DNA from 3 places in the Chryseobacterium sp. MYb328 genome. Region 1 is predicted to be linked to each of the others. Evidence: riboswitches for the same ligand, from Rfam matches in the RefSeq annotation. Region 1 holds a riboswitch; each other region holds the start of a gene.
The links. Region 1 has a riboswitch for S-adenosylmethionine ahead of WH267_RS04850 (SusC/RagA family TonB-linked outer membrane protein). Riboswitches for the same ligand answer to the same signal wherever they lie in the genome.
Positions count from the first base shown of each region.

Region 2: linked by a shared signal. The riboswitch ahead of WH267_RS07920 (TonB-dependent receptor plug domain-containing protein) and the one ahead of WH267_RS04850 (SusC/RagA family TonB-linked outer membrane protein) in region 1 are both predicted to bind S-adenosylmethionine.
Region 3: linked by a shared signal. The riboswitch ahead of WH267_RS04025 (alpha/beta fold hydrolase) and the one ahead of WH267_RS04850 (SusC/RagA family TonB-linked outer membrane protein) in region 1 are both predicted to bind S-adenosylmethionine.

Region 1 is NZ_JBBGZQ010000003.1:184,097-187,314, forward strand. It holds gene WH267_RS04850 (SusC/RagA family TonB-linked outer membrane protein) at 1-1,425, opposite strand, end outside; SAM riboswitch class I at 1,509-1,605, opposite strand; gene WH267_RS04855 (hypothetical protein) at 2,229-3,218, opposite strand, start outside.
Region 2 is NZ_JBBGZQ010000005.1:205,565-208,782, forward strand. It holds gene WH267_RS07920 (TonB-dependent receptor plug domain-containing protein) at 1-1,132, opposite strand, end outside; SAM riboswitch class I at 1,225-1,329, opposite strand; gene WH267_RS07925 (alpha-amylase family glycosyl hydrolase) at 1,428-3,218, opposite strand, start outside.
Region 3 is NZ_JBBGZQ010000003.1:15,120-18,337, forward strand. It holds gene WH267_RS04020 (ACT domain-containing protein) at 1-416, opposite strand, end outside; gene WH267_RS04025 (alpha/beta fold hydrolase) at 420-1,358, opposite strand; SAM riboswitch class I at 1,421-1,528, opposite strand; gene WH267_RS04030 (MGH1-like glycoside hydrolase domain-containing protein) at 1,717-3,218, shown strand, end outside.

The DNA of each region.
Region 1 (3,218 bases):
ATAAGAAAGGGTTCTGTTATTCGCTTTTGATACAGATCCTCCGGTCTCTTTACTTTGTCCAAGAAGTGGATTCGTATAATAGTGTTCATTATAACTCACAAGATCCAATGAAAAGCTTGATCTGAACTTCAGCTCCGGAAGGAAAGTCAATTCCATAAATCCTTTTCCCGAAAAGTTATCGATCTTATTTTCATTCTTATCTAATGGTAAGCTTGCTGCCTGGTTTTGATTCTGAAGGGCTGCAGTAGGTCTGTATTTTCCAAAATCATACACTCTGTTTCCTTCAGCATCCAATACATAAGATCCGTCAGGATTTCTTTCATAATAAGGATAGAAAGACGGTATTGCTCTCGCTGCCTGAATAATATTACTTGCTTTAGAATCCGAGGAACTTGGAGCCTGCTGAATACTGTTGGTATAACTTAAATTAGCCCCAACATTTAACCAGCTTTTCACTTCAGAATTGATCTTTAATCTTGTATTATATCTCTTAAATCCAGATTCAATTGCCATTCCTTTATCATCCAGATATCCTAATGAGAAGAAATAGTTACTTTTTTCACTTCCGCCACTGATATCCAGATCCACCTGATTTCTGGAAGCTACCCTTTGCAAAACGTCTCTCCAGTCATCATTCCATAAAGCTCTTGCTCCCGGTAATAATTTCCCGTCAGTTCCTATTGGTTTTGGATAATTGCCGCCATAAGGATTAATTCCCAGATTAGAAATAATATTATCTGTTGCCATCTGTGCGGCCTGTTGTGCAGAGATTGAACCAGATTGATATCCGTTTCTCATTGCCTCCCAATATAATTGAAAGTACTGATCCGTATTTACCTGTTCATAATCTTTTACGGCTCTGCCTGAGAATCCCTGACTGATATTAAGATTTACTCTGGCTTCCCCTTTTTTACCGGACTTTGTAGTAACGATAATGATCCCGTTCGCTCCTCTTGAACCGTACAATGCACTTGCCGTAGCATCTTTCAGCACACTGATAGATTCTATATCATTCGGGCTGATAGCGTTCAGGTTTCCATCAAAAGGAATTCCGTCTACAACGTATAACGGATCACTGGAAGCACTTACGGAGCCAATCCCACGGATCCTGATTGCAGATGTTGCTCCGGGTTGCCCTGAAGCTCCCGTAACCTGAACTCCGGGCACCATTCCTTCCAGCGCTTTTGTAACATTGGTTACAGGTCTGTTATTTATTTTATCACTGGAAATCGTTGCCACTGAACCGGTATAGCTGTTTCGTTTTGCTTTTCCGTAAGCTACGACAACCACTTCATCAATTTCCTTTTCTTTAAGTGTATCTTTTTTCGGTTTGGAATTCTGTCCGCTTACACTTACCACACCTAAGAAAAATGCAGCAACCGGTGGAATCCAAATTTTAGAATTGAATAAATTTTTATTAATCATAATCAATTTTATTTACCATATATTAAAATTTCACCCTTTACTGAAAAGACAGCAAAGGGCATCGATAAATACGATAAACCAAATGCTTATTTTTCCTTTAAAGGCTGAATGTAACACCTTACATAATGCAGGTTGTCAAGATATCATTGGGTCAGTTCCCTCCATCTTTCTTTATAAGCCGATCGAAATATGGTTGCAAAGCTATAAACTTTTAGTCTATAAAACAAGTAGACTTATTATTTTTTCATGATAAATTTTCAAAAATTAACATAAGTTTTTATTAAAAGCCATAGTAAAAAGGAATTACAAAGATTATCACTTTTTCAAACATGACAAAAATCATTATCGATAATTCAAAATAATATGGAAACAAAAAAAATGGCACTTGCGTGCCATCATCCAAATCAAATCTCAAAAAAACAGCCTGCGTACAATCAATGAAAACCTATTCCATAAAGCAATTCAACAATCGGTCCGCAAGCCATTAATCACCAAACATTGTATGTATCTATAAGTCAAAATCTCTAATTATAAATAAAATCTGATCATGAGCATTAAAAATTCGATCATAAGGTTCATTCTTTTTATGAAATGCTTTACAACAAATTTAGCCGTATAATAAATTACCGGAAATAGTAGAAATCCATCAATTACATCATAAAATATGCATTTGGGAGTATGAATTAAATATTCACCGAAAAACTTCAGGAACCGTTTCAAACTTTGAATTAAACTTCATAGACCCATAAAAAGAGACAGCTAATCAACTGTCTCTTTATTATATAAAATTAAATCTATCCTACTTATTGAGCAGCTTTCAGAGCTTTTACAATGATATTCATCATTACAATGGAGTTAGCAACATTACCCTGTCCGTTCCATTGCCCAATGACAGGCTTCTTATTAGCGTCTAGTAACCAAGGAGACGTATTACCACTTACCGGAGGTACAGTTCCATTATACCTAGTTACTCCGCCATCACCAAACCAATAGAATTCTTTAGTTTTAGATTTAAATGCTACAACATTTCCTGTAGTTTGAGATACTGACATAGCCTCAATTAAAGAGGAATCATAATTGCTTAAATCTCTTGAAGTACAGGCATCATTCCCTAATAAAGTGTTCCGTGCATCTCCAAAATCACCATTCAATGCAGAAGATGAAGGAATATTATAAGCAAAACAATCACTCCAGGTTCCCTGAGTTGCACCAGCTCCTGCGTAAGCCCTGATCATGTTTAGGGTATTCGCCCCAGTTGTTTCACTATACCATATAACAGTACCTCCGTTATTTACAAACATCTGTACAGCACTTACTTCCGCAGCACTTGTAAGATCATAAGTATAGGATACCAATAGTAATTTATACCCACCAATATTTAAGTCGTTAATACCGCCACTACTCACAACACGTCTTGTCACACTCCATTGTCCGGTTGTTTGGATCATCGCAGCAGGATTACTTCCACCAGGATAATAAGAACTGAAAATAAATGGATTATTCATTACAGCACCTAACCCGCTAGTAGTACCATCTACCCCAAAAGGAGATGCTCCTACAGAAAGTATTTTCAACTTAGACAAATCATATCCTGCATTTACGGTAAAGTTTACCGTACATGTAGAACCTCCTATGGTAACTGCAAAGCTTACTGTTCCTGCTGATGCAGGTGTCCCGCTTACTGTATAGGTAAGGCTTCCCGATCCATTATTCAAGTTCCCGGCAGCAATAGCAGCAGTAAGACCTGTTACCCCCGTAGAAGCAATACTTTGTGCCGCATAAGGACCTCCGTT
Region 2 (3,218 bases), on a different contig from region 1:
GAGAAGCATTATTGGTATTGCCAACGTTGTAATTGAATGTATTGCTTCCGAATGTATTACTCAGATCAATCAGCCAGCTGTTGACATTATATTTAGCACCCACAGCATAAGAAATATCATAAATCTGAGAATTCAGGACTGCCTGAAAACCGTTGGGGTAGATTTCTTTCACAATATTAAAACTTTCATTCGGAAGCCTTCTGAAGCCATATCCTTTTCCTTCTTTAATACTGAAACCACCAAAGGAATAGAATTTAAAGTTATCATTCAAAGGATATTCTGAATTGAAAAACAATTGCCCCTGTCTGATTTGCGCGTCTCCGATCTGGAAATTAAAGTCATCTCTTGTCAATCCTCTTTTTCTGATCTCATCATCATCATTTTGTCTTGCAACATCCGGATTATCTGCAAATTCATAGGCAAAATTATTCCCGTAAATATCAAGATCATGATTTTGGGTTCTCGTGGTTTTTCCTCTGTGACTTAGCTGCAATGAAAGATTGATAAACCCATCATTTTTACCCAAAGAAGTTCCATAATTCACTCCCGCCTGGTAAGTATCCCCATCATTTCTTCCACTTAATCCATAGGTTAAGCTTGCAGAAGCCCCTGCATTCTTTTTTAAAATAATATTAATTACTCCTGCGATGGCATCAGAACCATATTGTGCTGCAGCACCATCTCTTAACACTTCAATTTTTTCAATAGCAATGACAGGAATAGTACTTAAATCCGTTCCTACAGATCCGTTCCCTATTGTATTCTGATAATTGACCAGGGAAGTTGTATGCCTTCTTTTCCCATTAAGCAATACTAAAACCTGATCCGGCCCCATACCTCTTAATGTTACCGGATCAATATGCTCCGTCCCATCAGAGGCGGATTGTCTCACAGAATTAAATGAAGGGATCACATAATTCAGAAGATCCTGAGCCGTCATTTGTGGAGATGATTTCTGAATTTTATCAATATTGATCACATCTACAGGAACAGGTGTCTCCAGCTTTGTTCTTTTGACGTTACGGTTTCCGACGATGATAATGTCTTCGATTTGTTTTCCTTTTTCCTCCTGCTCCTGGGCAGCGACCAAAATTGTCCCTATCAGTAATACAGCGGTGCTTAATTTTTTCATCTTTATTCTTGCCAATTAAATATTCTTCTACAGATTATACTGCAGATACACAAGACTTCAAGAAATGGAATTCATATAAGAAATATTGACTTCACTTATCTCCCCATCGGGTTGGAATTAGCACCTTTACACTTTTGGAATCGTGTAGGTTGCTAAGGTTTCATTGGGCCAAATCCCTCCACCTTTCTTGATAAATCTAGTGCAAAGGTAGACTAATTTTTCAAATCTGCAAAAATTGAAGAATCACCCAAAAGAAAAAAGGCAAATCTGCTGGTCTGCAAATTGGCCTTTGTATTTATTTGACAATCATCTTTTGAATAGCCACTCCGGTTTCTGATTTCAGATGAACCAGATAGGTTCCTGGTGGATAATTAACCTTCAGCTCATAGTTTCCGTTTTCTTTATCCAGTTTGAATGCATCCAGTTTTTTACCACTCATATCGAAAATAAGAATTTCTCCATTTTTAGCTTTATTAAAAATTAATTTTGCAGAGCCATTTTTAATGGGGTTATCAGCAATCTGAAGAGATAGTTTGTTGGTAGCATTCACATCAGAAGTAGATAAAGTTCCGGCAGAATTTCCAAAAATTCTGAATTCTCCTGGCTGTAAAGTAATCGGAGCAATTGTAGAGCTAATATTTGAAAAGGTATCATCCATCAAATTTTTCCATTGCCCAACGTAAGGGAAATAAGGAATTACATTTTGTACAGAAGTGGAATAATTGGCAAGAACTACTACATTTTTCATTCCGTTAATAGTGTTGTCATAGACATAGATTCTCGTGATCAATCCATCCGGATCGTTGGCCAGATTATTTGATTCTATACTGTATGTTTTTGATTTGAATACAGGGTTGGTATTTCTGATATCGATAATCTTCGACCAAGTATCATAAACTGCTTTTCTATTGGCATCAGTATCATATCCTAAGGTAAACGCAACAGGCTTTTCATCAGTTCTACAGCCGTTGTTGATGCTTCCATCCGCACACCTGTTGATACTGAATTCATAGCCCAGCTCTCCAAACTGCCAGATCATTTTTGGACCGGGAATGGTAAAGAATGTTGCTCCGAATGTTTTCATTCTTTCTAAAGCTGTATTCAAGTTCTTCACACTGTAACTTCCATTAACAGCTCCATAAGCCAGGTTTTTAAACATCAGTCTTTCTTCATCATGACTCTCACCATATCCTACTGCACGCATTTCTGCAAAACCATGAAGATTGTGATTCATACGGTCGTAACTGCTGTTTTCTTTATATCCCATTGTATTCTGATTATAGGGTTCTGTCTGTTTATTCCAAAGCATTACTCCTTTTCCTTCTGCTACTCTATAATTTGCCCATTGCTGTTCTTCCTGATCTGTTCCCAGGTGTTCAAATATCATATAAGAATTAGGGTCAATTGCCCATTGTTTATCCGCATAATTCTTCATAATATCCACTCTATCCTGCTGATAGGCATTGGTGCAGTTTTCATCGTTTTCAGAACAGTTTTGGGTGAAACCTTTCGTTAAATCCCAACGGAATCCATCAATATGATATTCTGTAAGCCACTGCTGAAGACATCTTTCAACGTAATATTGAGTTGAAGGACTTGTATGGTTAAAATCATTAAAAACATTATAAGAATGTTTCGGAACCTGATTAAAATAAGGGTTATTAGCTGCCACATCACCGTAACCATCGCCGTCCGGATCTATATTCCAAAGTCTCGCCAAGGGAGAACGTCCTGTTGCATGGTTAAAAGCGACATCAAGAATGACAGCAATCCCATTCTGATGGCACAGATCAACAAATTCTTTGAATTTCTCCGGTGTTCCATAAGCTTTATCTAAAGCATAATGAAAAGAAGTATTGTATCCCCATGAAAGGTTTCCGTCAAATTCCATAATCGGAAGCAATTCAATGGCATTGATTTTTAAGTTTTTTAAATAAGAGATTTTGTTGATCAGAGACTGCCAGTTTTTTTCCTGTGTAAAATCTCTTAGCAGCAGTTCATACACCACAAGATCTTCCTTTGCAGGTCTTTGAAAATTGGTCGCCTGCCAGTTGTAAGGAGTCTGCCCTGTTTTGAATGTTGAAAC
Region 3 (3,218 bases), 170 kb from region 1:
TCCTGTGAAGAAGTCACCACGATGTTTACTCTGTTTTCACCGGCAACCTGGTTTAAAAGCAATGGAAAAACATTATTTCTTGCCAATTCTGCAAAGACTTTATTAGAATCTTCTGCTACAAAACCGATCACAGAAACATTGTTGATACTATATATTTGAGATACTTTTCCTGATTTTCTTTCTGCTTCAAACTCATCAATAAGACAAGCTACTGCTTTTTCAGCATCATTTTCATGAACTAAAATGGAAATTCCGTTTTCTATGGCTTGCTGGGAGATTACTCCCACACTGATACGTGCTAAAGTAAGCGCTTTAAAAATTCGTCCGTCAATCCCGATTTCCCCTAAGAAATCTTCTCCTTCAAATTTGACAATTGATCTGTTCTTCAAAAATTTTATTTCTTTAGCATTTTTCATTACTTATAAAATGTTTTTTATGATATTATTTAATTGTTGATATTCCATTAGGAAGGCATCATGCCCGTGTATAGATTGGATCTCGTGATAAGAGATATTCTCCTTTTTCTTTTTCAGATTCTCAAAACACATTCGGATTTCAGAAGCTGGGAAGAATAAATCTGTATCTACGGAGATCATGTGCATTCGTGCCTCTATACTCTCCAGGGCTGATTCATCAGTATTTATATTCATCAGCAAATGGTTCATCAGCTTGTACGCTTGCAAACTAAACCTTTCGTTTAGCGCATTACCATGGTAAACCAACCAGTCTTCCGATTCCAGACATTGTTTTTCCTGATTGTATTTATTTTGAAATCTGTCATTAAGTGATTCCGGAGTTCTATAGCACAGCATGGCATGGATTCTTGCTTTTTGTAATGGTTCTTCTTTATCATTCAATAAAAATTTCTGAACCAGACATTGTGCATGCAACCAATCATGGGTTCTGTAATCACAGGCAATAGGAATGAAAATTTCTGCCAGCTTGGGTTGTTTTGCTAACATTTCCCATGCTATTCCCCCTCCCAATGAGCCTCCAATAATGGCATATAGGTTTTTGATATGTAAAGCATCCAGCCCTTTCAGAAATATGTTGGCAATATCTGAAGGAGTAAAGTCTTCATAGTCTTCAATTAAAAAATGATCGTATCCGTTTCCGGGAATGTTGAAACACAGAACAGTATATTTATCGGTATCAACGATCTGATTTTCGCCTATCAATTGTTTCCACCATCCTTTTTCTCCGGATACGTTTGAATTTCCGGTAAGGGCATGGTTGATTAAAATGACAGGAGCTGTAAACAGATCTTTCCCGAAAAGCTCATAGCTTAACGAGATATTGTATTCCTTTTGGGAATAGGTTTGATACGAAAGATTAATATAGTTTAGTTCTGTTTTCAATTCTATTATATATTTTAATACAATTGAAAATGCCACAGGAAATGGCTGAAAAGAACTTCAGTAAGTTATCTGTCCAAAATTACTTTGGTAGAACGTAGCACCTTCTTTGCTTGCGCAAAGGGTTGCTAAGGTTTCATAGGGTCTAATCCCTCAACCTTTCTTGATAACATTTTCAATATTTGAATGAACGAATGATGCAAAGGTAGTTCTTTTCTTTTAAAATCAAAAAAAAAATAATTTAATATTTAAAAAAGCCCTTAAACACAAGTATTTCAAGAGTATATTAATAATTCTTCAGATAAAAGGAATTGGAATTATTTTGCAAAAAAACTACCTTCGTATAGAAAAATGATGATATATGATCGCCGAAAAAGAAAGATTACAAGATACCAAATGGAAAAACTGGGGACCTTATGTAAGCAACCGGCAATGGGGAAATGTACGGGAAGATTATAGCCCGAACGGAAATGCATGGAATTACACCAATCATAATAATGCGGAAAGCTATACCTACCGTTGGGGTGAAGAAGGTATTGCCGGAATTTCTGATGTAAAGCAATTGTTCTGTTTTGCTCTTTCGTTTTGGAATAAAAGGGATAAAATCGTTAAGGAACGCTTCTTTGGATTGAGTAATCCACAGGGAAACCATGGTGAAGACATCAAGGAAATTTTCTATTATCTGGATAATACACCTACTCATAGCTATATGAAGATGGTTTATAAATATCCGATCAATGAATTCCCTTATGATGAACTTGTTGCAGAAAACGGTAGACGCAGCAAACAGGAACCGGAATATGAGATCTTTGATACAGGGATTTTTGATAATGATGCCTATTTTGATATTTTCATTGAATATTGTAAGGCTGATCACAATGATATTCTTGTGAAAATAACGGTTTGTAACCGAAGTCAGTATGATGCTCCTATTGTAGTAGCACCTACTGCCTGGTTCAGAAATAACTGGAAATGGGGATACAATACCTACAAAGGAGAAATGAATGCTTCACATGACGGAAGTATCAATATTGGTCACGACAGTATCTCCATTAAAAAGTTTTATTCAAGAAATAGGAATGCTCAAAGTGTATTTTGTGAGAATGAAACCAATACTCCAAAGCTGTATGGAGCCCCACAGGCAGAAAACACTTATTTTAAAGATGGAATCAATGATTTCATCATCCATCACAGCAATACGGTAAATCCTGAAAAAAAGGGAACCAAAACTTCTTTCTTAATTGATGAACTTATTGGAGCCGGACAATCCCAGGTCTTTGAATTCAGATTATGTCCTGATGAAAGCGATGAGCCCTTTGAACGTTTTGATGAGATTTTTACAGCAAGACAGGCGGAAGCGGAAGAGTTTTATCATGAAATTCAAAATGATACTACCAATGAAGATGAAAGGAATGTACAAAGGCAGGCTTTTGCCGGGCTTTTGTGGAATAAACAGTTCTATCACTACAATATTGGAAAATGGCTGAAAGGGGATCCGAACTTTGAAGCACCGAGAAACTTTAATGATTATGTAAGAAATACAGAATGGAACCATCTTCACAATAAGGATATTATTTCGATGCCTGATAAATGGGAATATCCATGGTATGCAACCTGGGATCTTGCTTTTCACTGTGTTCCTTTATCCATCATTGATGCTGAATTTGCCAAAGGACAGCTTTTACTTCTGACCAAAGAATGGTATATGCATCCTAACGGACAGCTGCCAGCCTATGAATGGAATATGAGCGATGTAAATCCACCTGTACATGCATGGTCATGCTTCAGGGTTTTTAAGATTGATGAAAAAAATAATGGTAAGCCTGATTTACTATTCCTTGAAAAAGTATTCCAGAAACTTCT